2 regions of the Kitasatospora sp. NPDC053057 genome follow, and region 1 is predicted to be linked to the other one. Evidence: riboswitches for the same ligand, from Rfam matches in the RefSeq annotation. Region 1 holds a riboswitch; the other holds the start of a gene.

Evidence for each region. Region 1 has a riboswitch for cobalamin ahead of ACIG5E_RS09965 (ribonucleoside-diphosphate reductase subunit alpha). Riboswitches for the same ligand answer to the same signal wherever they lie in the genome.
Region 2: linked by a shared signal. The riboswitch ahead of ACIG5E_RS23010 (cobalamin biosynthesis protein) and the one ahead of ACIG5E_RS09965 (ribonucleoside-diphosphate reductase subunit alpha) in region 1 are both predicted to bind cobalamin.

The regions. Positions count from the first base shown of each region.
Region 1 is NZ_JBITZP010000006.1:238,769-246,050, reverse strand. It holds gene ACIG5E_RS09970 (ribonucleotide-diphosphate reductase subunit beta) at 1-1,010, opposite strand, end outside; gene ACIG5E_RS09965 (ribonucleoside-diphosphate reductase subunit alpha) at 1,010-3,415, opposite strand; cobalamin riboswitch at 3,608-3,751, opposite strand; gene ACIG5E_RS09960 (hypothetical protein) at 4,190-5,125, shown strand; gene ACIG5E_RS09955 (glycoside hydrolase family 26 protein) at 5,265-6,719, shown strand; gene ACIG5E_RS09950 (hypothetical protein) at 6,884-7,282, shown strand, end outside.
Region 2 is NZ_JBITZP010000022.1:8,084-15,365, forward strand. It holds gene ACIG5E_RS22995 (hypothetical protein) at 1-454, opposite strand, end outside; gene ACIG5E_RS23000 (alpha/beta hydrolase family protein) at 1,092-2,216, opposite strand; gene ACIG5E_RS23005 (transcriptional regulator) at 2,326-2,979, opposite strand; cobalamin riboswitch at 3,215-3,376, shown strand; gene ACIG5E_RS23010 (cobalamin biosynthesis protein) at 3,478-4,440, shown strand; gene ACIG5E_RS23015 (cobyric acid synthase) at 4,437-5,975, shown strand; gene ACIG5E_RS23020 (putative cobaltochelatase) at 5,972-7,282, shown strand, end outside.

The sequences.
Region 1 (7,282 bases):
TCGTCGTCGAAGGAGACGGAACCCTCAACCGCGACCTGGTACGCCGACACGCGACGCTCGAAGAAGTTGGTCAGCTCCTGGACGTTCTGGAGCTCCATGAAGCCGAACGGGTTGGTCGACCCGTAGCGGATCGGCATCCCGAGGCGGGCCAGACGCTGGTCGGCGACGGCCTCCAGGTACTGGCGCATGGAGTCGGTGTTCATGCCGGCGAGACCATCGCCGCACAGGTCCTGGGCGAACTGGAGCTCGGCCGCGACGGCCTCCTCCAGCATCTCGGTGACCTGCTTGGCCATCTCGTCGTCGAAGAGGTCGGGCTCCTCCTCGCGAACGGTGTCGACCACCGACATGGCGAAGTCCATGTGCATGGACTCGTCGCGGAACACCCAGTTGGTGCCGGTCGCGAGACCGTGCAGCAGACCGCGGCTGCGGAACCAGTACACGTAGGCGAAGGCGCCGTAGAAGAACAGGCCCTCCACGCAGGCCGCGAAGCAGATCAGGTTCAGGAGGAACGCGCGGCGGTCCTCCTTCGTCTGCAGCGACTCGATGTGGTCGACCGCGTTCATGTACTTGAAGCAGAACTGGGCCTTCTGGTGGATGGAGGGGATGTTCTCCACCGCGGCGAAGGCCGCGTTGCGGTCCTCCGGGTCCGGAAGGTAGGTGTCGAGCAGCGTCAGGTAGAACTGGACGTGCACGGCCTCCTCGAACAGCTGGCGCGACAGGTACAGCCGCGCCTCCGGGGAGTTGATGTGCTTGTAGAGGCTCAGCACGACGTTGTTGGCGACGATCGAGTCACCCGTCGCGAAGAAGGCGACCAGGCGGCCGATCAGGTGCCGCTCGCCCTCGCTGAGCTTCGCCAGGTCGGCGACGTCGGAGTGCAGGTCCACCTCCTCGACGGTCCAGGTGTTCTTGATCGCGTCGCGGTACCGGTCGTAGAACGACGGGTAGCGCATCGGGCGCAGGGTCAGCTCGAAGCCGGGGTCGAGCAGCATCTTGCGGTCGTCGGCAGTCATTACTGGCAGGCCTCGCAGGACTCGGGGTTCTCCAGGGAGCAGGCGATGGCGGCTTCCTGCTCCGGGGTGAGGGTCGGGGTGTTCACGGGCACCGGCGCGGCGGCGCGGGCGGCACCGGACGCGGCCTGGGCGATGCGGGTCGCCGGGCGCGAGCGCAGGTAGTAGGTGGTCTTGAGACCGACCTTCCACGCGTAGGCGTACATCGAGCTGAGCTTGCCGATGGTCGGCGCCGCCATGAACAGGTTCAGCGACTGGCTCTGGTCCAGGTACGGCATGCGGGCCGCGGCCAGGTCGATCAGCGCGCGCTGCGGCAGCTCCCAGGCGGTGCGGTACAGCGACCGGACCCCCTCCGGCAGCCAACCGAGCTCCTGCACCGAGCCGTTGGCGTCGCGCAGGGCGTCGCGGGTCTGCTGGTCCCAGACGCCGAGCTCCTTGAGCTCGCGCACCAGGTACGGGTTGACCTGCAGGAACTCGCCGGAGAGCGTCTCGCGCTTGAACAGGTTGGACACCTGCGGCTCGATGCACTCGTACACGCCGGCGATGGACGCGATGGTCGCGGTCGGCGCGATCGCGAGCAGCAGCGAGTTGCGCAGGCCGGTCTCGGCGATGCGGGCGCGCAGCGCGGTCCAGCGGTCGGCCCACTGCGGGGCGGCCGTCGGGAAGTGGTCGATGTGCAGCTCGCCGCGGGCGGCGCGGGTCTCGCCGTAGGCCTCGTGGCGGCCCAGCTGCTCGGCCAGGTCGGCGGAGCGCTCGTAGGCGGTGAGCATGATGCGCTCGGAGATCATCGTCGACAGCTGCTTGGCCTCGGCCGAGTCGAAGTCGATCCGCAGCTTGAAGAAGACGTCCTGCAGGCCCATCACGCCGAGGCCGACCGGGCGCCAGCGGGAGTTGGACGTACCGGCCTCGGTGGTCGGGTAGAAGTTGATGTCCACCACGCGGTCGAGGAACGTCACGGCGGTGCGCACGGTGGCGTCCAGCCGCTCCCAGTCCATGGCGTTGATCAGATCATCGGCGCGAGCATCAAGAGCCACGTGGGCACCGAGGTTGACCGAGCCGAGGTTGCAGACGGCGGTCTCGGAGTCGTCCGTGACCTCCAGGATCTCGGTGCACAGGTTGGAGGAGTGCACCGTGCGGCCCGGCAGCGCGGTCTGGTTGGCGGCGCGGTTGGAGGCGTCCTTGAAGGTCATCCAGCCGTTGCCGGTCTGCGCGAGGGTGCGCATCATGCGGGCGTAGAGGGTCTGCGCCGGGATGGTGCGGACGGCCTTGCCGGCCAGCTCGGCCTTGCGGTAGGCCTCGTCGAACTCCTCGCCCCACAGGTCGACCAGCTCGGGCACGTCGGCCGGGGAGAACAGCGACCAGTCGGCGTTGGCGTTGACCCGGCGCATGAACTCGTCCGGGATCCAGTGGGCCAGGTTGAGGTTGTGGGTGCGGCGCGCCTCCTCACCGGTGTTGTCGCGCAGCTCCAGGAACTCCTCGATGTCCGCGTGCCAGGTCTCCAGGTAGACGCAGGCCGCGCCCTTGCGGCGGCCGCCCTGGTTGACGGCGGCGACCGAGGAGTCGAGGGTGCGCAGGAACGGGACGATGCCGTTGGACTTGCCGTTGGTGCCGCGGATCAGGCTGCCGCGCGAGCGGATGCGCGAGTAGGACAGGCCGATGCCGCCGGCGTGCTTGGAGAGGCGGGCGATCTGCGCGTAGCGGTTGTAGATCGAGTCCAGGTTGTCCAGCGGCGAGTCGAGCAGGTAGCAGCTGGACATCTGCGGGTGCCGGGTGCCGGAGTTGAAGAGCGTCGGCGAGGAGGTCAGGTACTCCAGGCGGCTCATCAGGCCGTACAGCTCGGCCACCTCGCGCACCGACTGCTCGGAGTCGCCGACCGCCAGGCCGCAGGCGACGCGGAGCAGGAAGTGCTGCGGGGTCTCGATGACCTTGCGGGTGATCGGGTGGCGCAGCAGGTAGCGGGACTGCACGGTGCGCAGGCCGAAGTACTCGAAGCGGTCGTCGCCCTGGGTGTCGATCAGGGCGTCGAGGGCGGCGGCGTGCTTGGTGACGAAGGCCGCGGTGGTGTCGCCGATCAGGCCCTCGGCGTGGCCGACGGCGATCGAGGCGGAGAAGGTGACCGAGCCCTGGCTGTTCGCCTCGTCGACGATCTCCAGGGCGAGCAGGCGGGCCGCGAGCTTCGAGTACTGGGGGTCCTCGGCGATCATCGACGCGGCGGCGTCCACGGCCAGCCCGCGCAGCTCGGCGAAGTCCGAGCCGGCGTGGCGGCCGCGCAGCGCGGCGGCGGCGACATGGCCGGGGTCGACCTCGGTGAGGTCGGCGCTGCGGTCGGTGAGCAGCCGCAGCAGCGCGCCCCCGGGGTCGGAGACCGTCGGGTCGGTGAAGGCGGTACCGGAGCCCTGGGCGGGCAGGGTGGCTGAGGCAGCGGTGGTCAAGGCGCTCTCTCCTGGCGGCGATCGGCGGCGTGATCGGGGTCACCCGGGCCGATCTGGGCAGGGGAGCACGGCGCGAACGCAAAAAAGCCGTCGCGCGAGGCGTCTCCCCGGCCCGCCCGCGAGGCCCGGAGGGGTGGTGCTGAGTGCCGGCGCGGCCTCTGCGGGAGGGCCGTGGCGCACGCTGTCGGCAGGTACTCGGACTCGCGGACACGGCTGCTGGAGCCGCCCGCACACCGCTGCGGGGCAGTCCCGGACTCCCACCGGGTTCCCCTGCATCGACAGCAGGAGTGAGCATACATGTAGTGGTGTCTCAGTGATGCGACACCACATGTAGTGCGGCGCGGTGTATTGGTGCGATGACCGGCGGTGCCGGGGCAGGGGGCGGTTCGTGCCCGTCCGGGGCCGGGATCCGCGCCTCGGGCGGGTCGTCATCGCGCCTCGGGCGGGTCGGGCCGGCGCGCCGGGCGGGCCGGATCCGCGCGCCGGTCGTCCTGGTTTCGATGCGGAATGGTCACCGGGCGGATCGGCGGTCAGGGGGATGCCCTACGATCTGGGCGCATGAGCGACGGAACCGGCGTACCTGGGCACGGGCCGCAGGGAACGCCTCCCGCCGGGCCGGGGGGCACACAGAATCAGCAGCCGGCGGTGCCAGGCCCGGTGCCGCCGCCGAGCGGCGGCTTCGGCCCGCCGCCGGCCTCGTACGGGCCGGTGGCGCCGTCTGCGCAGCCGCTTTCGCAGCCCGTCCCGCCGGTGCCGCAGCCTCAGCCGCAGCCGGTCGCGCAGCCGCAGCCGCAGCCGGTCGCGCAGCCGCAGCCGGTGCAGCCGATGGCCCCTCAGCCGCAGTGGCAGCAGCAGGCGCCCCAGCAGCCCGTGCCGCCGCAGCGCGTCGAGCCGGACTGGGCGGCGCTGGCGGACCGCAACGAGGCCGCGGGCAAGCGCAAGCGCCGGATGAAGGTCATCGGCATCGTGGCCGCCGTCGTCCTGGTGGGCGGCGCGGCCGCGGGCGGCGTGCTGCTGTTCGGCAAGAAGGACGACCCGAAGAAGGTCGGCGGCGGCCCGGTCACCACCGCCTCCAACAAGCCGACCCCCGGCCCGTCGAGCGCGAGTTCGACCCCGGGAGGTCAGACGGACGACCCGTCGAAGCCGATCTGGGAGGCCGCCACCGATCCGGCGCCGCAGGACGCGGGGGCGCTGTTCTCCGCGATGCAGGTGACGGTGAACGGCGCGACCTGGAACCGGACCGTGGTCTCGCTGGACCAGCCCTGCTGGGACGGCAACTCCACCACCGGCGGGCTCGGCAAGATCCTCGGCGACCAGGGCTGCCAGAAGGTGCTCCGGGCGACGTACGTCTCCGGGGACAGCGCGGTGACCGTCGGCGTCGCGGTCTTCGACCACAAGATCCAGGCCGAGACCGCGACGAAGAACTACGCCGGCCAGCTCAAGGGCCTTCCCGCCCCCGGCGCCCCGGCGTTCTGCGCCAACCCCGGCTGCACCGGCACGCACAGCAGCCTGGGCCGGTACGCCTACTTCACCGTCGAGGGCTCGGCGAAGGGCGGCAACGCCCCCGACGCCACCGCGACGGCGGCGGCCTCCGGCTTCGCCGATCACGTGAAGGGCCAGCTGCTCCAGCGGGCCAAGGCGGCGGGCTCCGCCACGCCCGGTTCGCAGGGCACGCCGGTCGGCTGACCGGCCATGACACCCCGGTGCCGGCGGATCCGTTCGCCGGGACCGGGGGAGTGTGGCAGGCTCTCATCGGAGTCATTCGTACGCGTGTTCCGGTTGCGTCCGTGGGGGTCGGTACCGGCGAGCAACCGGAGGAGCGGTCGTGGCCCTGCCCAGTGCCCTGCGCGGCAAGTCGGCCGTCCTGGCCGCGGCCGGGGTCGTGGTCCTCGCGGGCACCTTCGCGCTGCTGGACCGGGACGACCGGGCCGACGTCGGCGAGCCCGTGCGGGTACCGGTGTCGGTCGGCGCCCCCGGGCGCACCCTGCCGCCGGACGTGGGCCGGGACCTGCTCGCCCGGGACCCGAAGGCCTCGCCGAACGCCCGCGCCGTCGACCAGTTCCTCACCGACCTGGAGGCCCAGGCCCGCACCGGGCAGAGCGGCGGCACGGTGATCGGCCAGCACGTCGAGGCGCACAACGAGCGCAACAACCCCGAGTACGGCGACTACCGGGGCACCAAGCAGGTCGGCTACTACTACAAGAAGGCCGCCGACATCACCGGCCGGCTGCCCGGCTTCCTGGAGACCGACCTCGGCCCCGGCTACGGCCAGAACGCCTGGGGCGTCGGCAACCCGCGCTCGTACTCGGCCGGCCGCTGGCCCACCTGCCGGACCGGCTGGCAGTACACCGACGACGCCGTCGACCTGATGGCCGACGTCTGGTCCGGCCACCCGCGTGCCGACGACGGCACCTACGACAGCTCCGGCGTCCAGCAGAACTGCGACGGCAGCAGCACCGACCTGCCCGACAACGGCGGCGCCCCGGCCGGGATCGTCGGCATGTCCTTCCACGAGCCCTACCCCGGATCGGACGTCAAGTCCTTCGACCGGGTGCTCTGTTCGAACTCCCCGGCGGCCAAGGACCCGGGCTGGTTCGGCCGGGTGGTGGACGCCGCGGACGGCACCCCCGAGTACCGCGCGCTGATCACCGACCTGTCCTACCTGGCCGACCACCTGGAGTACCTGGCCGCCCACGACGTGCCGGTGCTGCTGCGCCCGTACCACGAGATGAACGTCCAGGACTGCTCCAGCCGGTTCTGGTGGGCGGGCCAGAAGCCGGCCGACTACCAGGCGCTGTGGAAGATCACCTACAAGTACCTGGTGGAGACCAGGGGCCTGCACAACCTGCTGTTCGTCTGGACGCCGGTGTCCTGGGACGGCGCCCCGGGCGTGGACCCGTGGGACTACTACCCGGGCGCCCAGTACGTCGACGTGGTCGGGGTGGACGACTACAGCGGCAGCCCGGCGCACCCGATCGGCACCGGCGAGGTGTGGACCAAGCGCTACTACGACGGGCTCGCCGCCTACGACAAGCCGCGGATGCTGGCCGAGTCCTTCGCCGTACCCGTCAACTCCCGCCAGCCGGACACCCTTCGGCGCACGCCGTGGACGATCTGGACGGTCTGGGGGCAGTCGCTCACCGCCAACAACCTGGCCCCGGACCAGCCGCGCAACTCCGTCGCGGACGTCAACGCCACCTACCACAGCCCGTTGGCGATCACCGGCGGCTCCGGCTCGTCCGGCGGGACCATCGACTGGGGCGGACTGCACGTCCGCTGAGACCGGCCGAGGTCCGGGGAGGTCCGGGGAGGTCCGGGAAGATCCGTGCGGGATCGGTTGAACGGGCTGGATTCCGGGTCCGTTGCGCCGTGTGGCATCCTGTGGCGGCGATGCCGAGGGCTCGGTGGACGGTCGGGACAGGGCCGAAGGGGCGGGGGTAGGGGATGACACAGACGCGTCCGATGCGTGGGGCCGGTGGCCTGGCGATCGGCTGGGGCGTGGTGCTGCTCGGCTGGGCGGCCTACAACTGCTTCGGCCAGGTCGGCTTCGCCACGTACCTCAAGGGCGTCTTCTACTACGGCGGGACCTCGGTCGACGCCGAGACCGGAAGCCTCAACTACGGCCTGCTGTACCTGATCGCGGGCATCCTGCTGCTGCGCGGGCGCAACTGGGCGCTCGGGGTGGCGGCGGGCGTGGCTCTGGTCGAGGGCTACAACCGGGTGCGCAGCCTGACCGGCGCGCTGCTGGACAAGCCGCAGCGGGAGTGGTTCACCGGGACCACCGAGGGCGGGCTGAAGCTCGCGACCTTCGCGCTCGGCGTGGTCGTCACCGCGGCGCTGATC
Region 2 (7,282 bases), on a different contig from region 1:
GCTCGCTCTCGGCCACCGGGCCGTCCACCAGGTGCAGGAAGGACAGCAGCTGCGGGGCCTGGTCCACGGCCTGGCCGGCCAGGACGGCGAACACCCCGCGCAGCGCGGCGGGCGGCACCGGGGCGAGCAGCGTCCAGGCGTCGAACAGCCCGGACCAGCCGCGCACCACGGCCTCGTCGTCGTGCTCCCAGGCGTGAAGGCGCCAGCCGGGGCCCGCTCCGCCGTCCCGGGCCTCCACCAGGCCCACCAGCAGCGCCTGACCCCACGCCTTGGCGGCGGCGCCGACCGTCATGGCCAGCGCCCGGCCGGCGGCGCGGGCGTCCTCCGGGAGGAGCTCGCCGCGCTTGTCGACCTCTTCCAGGTCTCCGGCCCAGCGGGCGATCCGGACGGCGTCCACCAGCATCCGGCGGGCCAGCGGCGCCAGCTCGGCCGGTGCGGGGAAGCCCTCCGGCACCGGGACCCGACCTCGGCCGGGTGCCGGCGCGGGCCCTCGTCGCCGGGGTACACCGGCCCCGCCCGGCCTGCCACCGGAGGGCCGGTGGGCCGTACCGGGGAGACGGGTCACCGTCGCACCGGTACCGATCGTCGGCGGGAGCGGGGCATCACGGTCGCGCGGGTTCCGAGACGTCACGTCGAGCAGTCTTCCCCTTGCACGGGCCTTCTGTCACATCCGGTTGTCCGTACGAGCGCACGACTGGGTACCGCACCTCCGCAAGATCGGGCAACAGTGGCAAACCGCCTGGCCGGAAACGTGTGGCGGGGGCATGCCAGGTGCGTGGTGAGGCGTCGCGCTGCCCGCTCGGGCGGTCACTCTCCGCGTCAGGAGCGGAGCGTTTCGGAGCCGCGGAGGCGGGTGCGGGCGGAAGTAGAGGGCTGGAATCCGGCCAGGTGGCATGTGCCTGCTGGGCGGTGGCGGCGCACCGGAAGTCGGCCGGTCCGACTTCCCGTGCGGTCGGCGCAGGGGAAAAAGCGGAGCAGCTTCCCGGGTTCGGGAGCAAATTGTCTCCTTTACCGCCTTACCTCGCCTCTTGCTTCGCTTTACCTCGCTTTGCTTCGCGCGCTGTTCAGTGGGCGGCCGCGGATTCCCGGATTCAGAGCAGCGGGGTCAGCCAGCGCCGGAGGAGTTCGGTGTAGTGGTCGGGGGCCGAATTCCACAGGGCTGCGTGCTCGGCCCCCGGGAAGCGCTGGAGGTTCACCACGTCATGGCGGGCGGCGGCCAGGCGCTCCACGGTGCCGAAGGGGGCGATCCGGTCGTCCGGGCTGTGCAGGACCAGGGTGGGCACCCGCAGGTCCGCGCCCTCGGCGAGGCGGGAGAAGTCCGCGAGGTCCACACCCGTGCGGGCCTGCGCGGCCAGCGCGCCCAGCTCGGCGGAGGCACCGGTGAAACCGGCCCGGGCGGCGTCCCGGCGGGCGGAGCCCGGGAGATCGAGGACCGGCGAGTCGAGGATGAGCCCGCTGATCGCGTGCGCGTAGGCGGAACGGGCCGCGGTCCGCAGGACCACGGTGGCGCCCACCGACCAGCCGTAGAGGATCACCCGGCCCGCGCCGCTGTCGAGCGCCAGCCGCACCGCCGACTCGATGTCCCGCCACTCGGTCTCGCCGAAGTGGCTGTAGCCGTCCCGGGAGGCCGGGGCGCCCTCGTCGCCGCGGTAGGTGACGGCGAGGGCCGGCAGGCCGAGGCGGTGCAGGACGGGCAGCACCGGGAGGGTCTGCTGGCGGTCGGCCTCAGGGCCGTGCACGAGGATCACCCAGGTGCCGCGTTTTCCGTCGAGCCGCCAGGCGGGGAGGGCGCCGAGTTCGCCGTCGGCGGCGGTCGCGGTGAAGGCCAGGCCGAGCGCCTCGGTCGGGTCGCCCAGGTACACGCGCGGGGTGAAGCGGACCTCGGTGCCGGGCGTCAGGGTGCCCCGGTCGGCCCGGACCAGCCGCCGGGTGACGCCCTGCGCGTCGCGGTACAGGATCTCCTCGACCACCGCGTGCCCGTCGTCATCCCACTCGACCGCCCAGCGACCGGGCCGCAGGCTCTCGGGGCGGCGGTTGAAGGTGACCCGGCCGACGCCGAGGCTGTGCACCACCACGGGTCCGGCCTCCTGCGCGGCCGGGCCCGGCCCCACCCCCGGGCTGACCATCCGCTCGGAGGCCCGGCGGCCTATCACCAGGACGGCGGCCCCGGCCCCGACGGCGGCGGCCGCCACGACCGCTGCGGTTCCCCAACGCATTTCGTTCCCCGCTCTGCTCCACGGACCGGACGGTATTCGAGCACCAGTCCACCGGGGCACCGCGCCCCCGGCCACCGGACTGGGCCGTCCGGGGGACGGCCGGGGACGGTCAGACCGGGATGTCGGGGTCGTGGGTGCTGAGGAGGTGCCAGAAGCGGGGGGTGAGGGGTGGGGTGGGGGTGCGGGGCTGGGTGGTGGCGCCCCAGTGGGAGGGGACGTGGTGTTCCTGGTGGAGGACGGGGAGGACGGCGGCGAGGTCGGCTTCCGGGACGGGGACGAGGCGGGCGAGCGGGCGCAGCTGGGGCTGCCAGCGGCCGGCCACGCACTGGCGCAGCAGGCCGTCGAGGGCCTCGCCGCGCCCGGTGGCCGCGACCAGTTCGGTCAGCCGCAGGCCCAGCACCTGGGCGAGGGCGTGGGTCTGGTCCGGGTCACCGTCCCAGTGGCCGGTCAGTTCGGCCTGCCGGTAGGCGGGCAGCGTCACGCCGACCCGCTCGGCGACGGCCTCCTGGCCGAGCTCCCGGGCGAGGCGGTGGTCACGCAGGCTCACCGGGCGGCCGTCCATCAGCTGGGCGGCCGGGCACCAGAGGGCCCTGGCCAGGGCGATGAACTCGGCCTCGCCGGGGCGCAGCTCGCCGTCCTCCCAGGCGAGCACGTGGCCGGGCAGCAGCCGTACGCCGTGCGCGGCCATGCCCTCGGCGACCTGCTCGGGGGTCAGCCCGAGGCCGGCCCGGTGGGCGCGGGCGGCCTCGGGTGAGAACGGCACGGGAGAAGGGGCGGCAGTGGCGGGGGACTTTCTGCGGCGCATGGCACCGAACGGTAGGTGTGGCCCTCGGCCCGTCCCAGTCGCCGAACGCACGAAGTGGAGCTGACGGGCCCTCCCCCGCGCTGGGCGATCGCACAGGGCGGCAACGGCCTCGGGTGTGACCGACCCCTCCTTGACCTCGGTTGACTCCCGGTTCGGCCGCGTGATGGGATCCTGGGGCCAAACGGAGGCATGGAGAGGAAGCCGGTGCGAGTCCGGCGCGGTCCCGCCACTGTCACCGGGGAGCACGCTCGGAATCCCTCCTTGCCCGCCATCGCGCAGGAGGGGCCCATCACGGCGGCCGTCAGAAGCCGCTGGAGGGCCCGGGGGTGCGTCCGACCCGGAAGCCAGGAGACTCTCGCCCCCGGTACGTCGATCCAGGGCGCGGACCCTGAGTGAGGACACCCACGCGATGCAGGCTGCCCCGCCCCGTCGGACTCCGAGCTGCCCGCCGCCGTCGTGCGCCCGCTGACCCGCGCCGCCGCCTTCGCGTTGGGCGCCGTCGCGGGCTACGCCGCCGACGCCCGTTTCGCCGACCCGCGCCGCGGTCACCCGGTCGCCCTGTTCGGCAGCGCCGCCACCCGCCTGGAGCGGCGCGTCTGGCGCGACGACCGTACCGCCGGCGCCGGGTACACGGCGCTGTGCGTGGGCGTGGTCGCGGCCGGCGCGCTGGCGCTGGACCGTACGGTCGGGCGCCGTCCGCTGGGCCGGACCGCGCTGGCGGCCGCCGCGACCTGGACGGTGCTCGGCGGCACCTCGCTGACCCGGGAGGCGCGCACCATCGGCCGCTCCCTGGCCGCGGGTGATCTGACGGCCGCCCGGGAGCGGCTGCCGCACCTGTGCGGGCGGGATCCGAGCGCGCTGGACGGGCAGCAGATCGCCCGGGCGGTGGTCGAGTCGGTGGCCGAGAACACCGCCGACGCCGTGGTGAACGCGCTGACCTGGGGCGCCCTGGCCGGCACCCCGGGACTGCTGGCCTTCCGCGCCGCGAACACCCTGGACGCCATGGTGGGCCACCGCTCGCCCCGCTACGCCCGCTTCGGCTGGGCCTCGGCCCGGCTGGACGACGTCGTGGGCTGGCCGGGCGCCCGGCTCACCGCGCTGCTGACGGTGGCCGCCGCGCCCGAGCCCCGGACCGCCTGGCGGGTCTGGCGCCGGGACGGCTCCGCGCACCCGAGCCCGAACGCGGGCCAGGCCGAGTCGGCCTTCGCGGGCGCGGTGGGCGTGCGGCTGGGCGGGACGCTCCAGTACGGCGAACGGGTGGAGCACCGGCCGGTGCTGGGCGCCGAGTTGCGGCCGGTGACGGTGGACGACATCGAGCGGGCCTGCACGCTGTCGCGGCGGGTGGGCGCGCTGGCGCTGGGTACGACGGTCGCGGGGCACGTCCTGCTGCGTGCTCTTCGTAGGAGGGGCAAAGCATGAGGAACGCACTGCTGGTCGCCGGGACGACCTCGGACGCGGGCAAGAGCGTGGTGACGGCCGGGATCTGCCGTTGGCTGGCCCGCCAGGGCGTGCGGGTCGCGCCGTTCAAGGCGCAGAACATGTCGCTGAACTCCTTCGTCACCGCCGACGGCGCCGAGATCGGCCGCGCCCAGGCGATGCAGGCGCAGGCCGCCCGGGTGGAGCCGGAGGCGGCGATGAACCCGGTGCTGCTGAAGCCCGGCGCGGACGGCCGCAGCCAGGTGGTGCTGCTCGGCCGGCCGGTCGCCGAGGTGGGCGCGCTGGACTACCGCGAGCGCAAGCCCGTCCTGCTGGAGCGCGCCCTGGAGTGCCTGGCGGACCTGCGCCGGCGCTATGACGTGGTGGTGTGCGAGGGCGCCGGTTCGCCCGCCGAGATCAACCTGCGCGACCGGGACATCGCCAACATGGGCCTGGCCACGGCCGCCGCCCTGCCCGTGGTGGTGGTCGGGGACATCGACCGCGGCGGGGTCTTCGCGGCGATGTACGGGACGCTGGCGCTGCTGTCCGCGGAGGACCAGCGGCACGTGGCGGGCTGGTTCGTCAACAAGTTCCGCGGCGACGCCCGGCTGCTCGCACCCGGGCTGGAGATGCTGCGGGAGCTGACCGGCCGTCCGGTGCTGGGCACCCTGCCGATGCTGCCGGGCCTGTGGCTGGACGCCGAGGACTCGCTGGACCTGTCCACGGTGGTGGACCGGGCGGACGGGCCCGGGCCGCTCGGGGCGGACGTGCTGCGGGTGGCCGTGGTGCGCTTCCCCCGGCTGTCCAACTTCACCGACCTGGACGCGCTGGCGCAGGAGCCCGGCGTGCTGGTGCGCTGGGCGACCCGGCCGGAGGAACTGGCCGACGCCGACCTGGTGGTGCTGCCCGGCACCCGGGCCACCGTGGCGGACCTCGCCTGGCTGCGCGAACGCGGCCTGGAGCCGGCGCTGAAGGCGCGCGCGGCGGCCGGGCTGCCGATCCTCGGGGTCTGCGGCGGCTACCAGATGCTGGCGCGCTCGATCGAGGACGAGGTGGAGTCCAAGGCGGGCGTCGTCGACGGGCTGGGACTGCTGCCGACCGACGTCCGCTTCGGCACCGAGAAGGTGCTGGCGCGGCCGGTCGGCGAGGCGTACGGGCAGCGGGTCGAGGGCTACGAGATCCACCACGGGGTGGTTTCCGTCGAGGGCGGGGACGGGTTCATCTCCGATGGCGGTGGGCAGAGCCTCGACGGCTGCCGGCTCGGCTCGGTCTGGGGCACCACCTGGCACGGCGTGCTGGAGAACGACGGCTTCCGCCGCGAACTCCTGCGCGAGGTCGCCGAGTCGGCCGGGCGGGCGTTCGTGCCGGCGCCGGACACCTGCTTCGCCGCGGCGCGCGAGGCCCGGCTGGACCGGCTGGGCGACCTGATCGAGGAGCACGCGGACACCGACGCGCTGTGGAAGCTGATCGAGGGCGGGGTGCCGGCGGCCGGAACGCTGCCGTTCCTCCCGCCCGGGGCACCTGGGAGTGACGCATGAGTGACGTCCGCTATCCGTTCACCGCGGTCGTCGGCATGGCCGACCTGCGGCTCGGGCTGCTGCTGAACGCGGTCTCCCCGGCCGTGGGCGGCGTGCTGGTGCGCGGTGAGAAGGGCACCGCGAAGTCGACCATGGTGCGCGCGCTGGCCGGGCTGCTGCCCTCCATCGCCACCGTGGACGGCTGCCGCTTCGCCTGCGACCCGGCCGCGCCGGACCCGCAGTGCCCGGACGGGCCGCACTCCGCCGCCACCAGCACTGAACGGCCTTCCCAGCTGGTCGAGTTGCCGGTCGGTGTGGCCGAGGACCGGATCGTCGGCTCGCTCGACCTGGAGCGCGCGCTGGCCGAGGGCGTCAAGGCGTACGAGCCCGGCCTGCTGGCCAGGGCGCACCGCGGCGTGCTGTACATCGACGAGGTGAACCTGCTCCAGGACCACGTGGTGGACCTGCTGCTGGACGCCGCCGCGATGGGCCGCTCCTACGTCGAGCGCGAGGGCGTGTCGGTGCGGCACGCGGCGCGGTTCCTGCTGGTCGGCACGATGAACCCGGAGGAGGGCGAGCTGCGGCCGCAGCTACTCGACCGCTTCGGCCTGACCGTCGAGATCGCCGCCACCCGGGACCCGGCCGAGCGCGCCGAGGTGGTCCGGCGCCGGCTCGCGTACGACGCGGACCCGGCCGGCTTCGCGGCGCGGTTCGCGGCGGAGGAGCGGGAGCTCGCCGAACACATCACCGCCGCCCGGGAGTTGCTGTCCAAGGTCGAGCTGACCGATGTGGCGCTGCGTCAGATCACCGCCGTATGCGCGGCGTTCGAGGTGGACGGGCTGCGCGCGGACATCGTGATGGCCCGCACCGCGGTCGCGCTGGCCGCCTGGGCCGGGCGGGTGGAGGTGTTGGAGGAGGACGTCCGCAAGGCCGCCCAGCTGGCTCTGCCGCACCGGCGCCGGCGCAACCCGTTCGACGCTCCGGGGCTGGACGAGGAGCAGTTGGACCGGACGCTGGAGGAGCACGCCCAGCCGGAGGACCCGGAGCCCGAGGGCGACGGGCCGGGTCCGGACGGCGGCGGTGACGGCGATGGCGACGGTCCGGAGGGTGGCGGCCCCGACGGCGGTGGCGCTCCCGAGCCGTTCGACGGCGGCGCCCCGGAGGCGTCCGCCCCCGAGAGCGGCGCTTCGGACGCCGAGCCGCCCGCGCAGCAGCCCGTCCCCGCCCAACACCCCTCCCCCGCCCGGGAGTCGGCGCCGGTCGCGGCCGGCGACCCGTACCGGACCCGGCTGTTCACCGTGCGGGGCACCGGCCACGGCGCGCAGGGC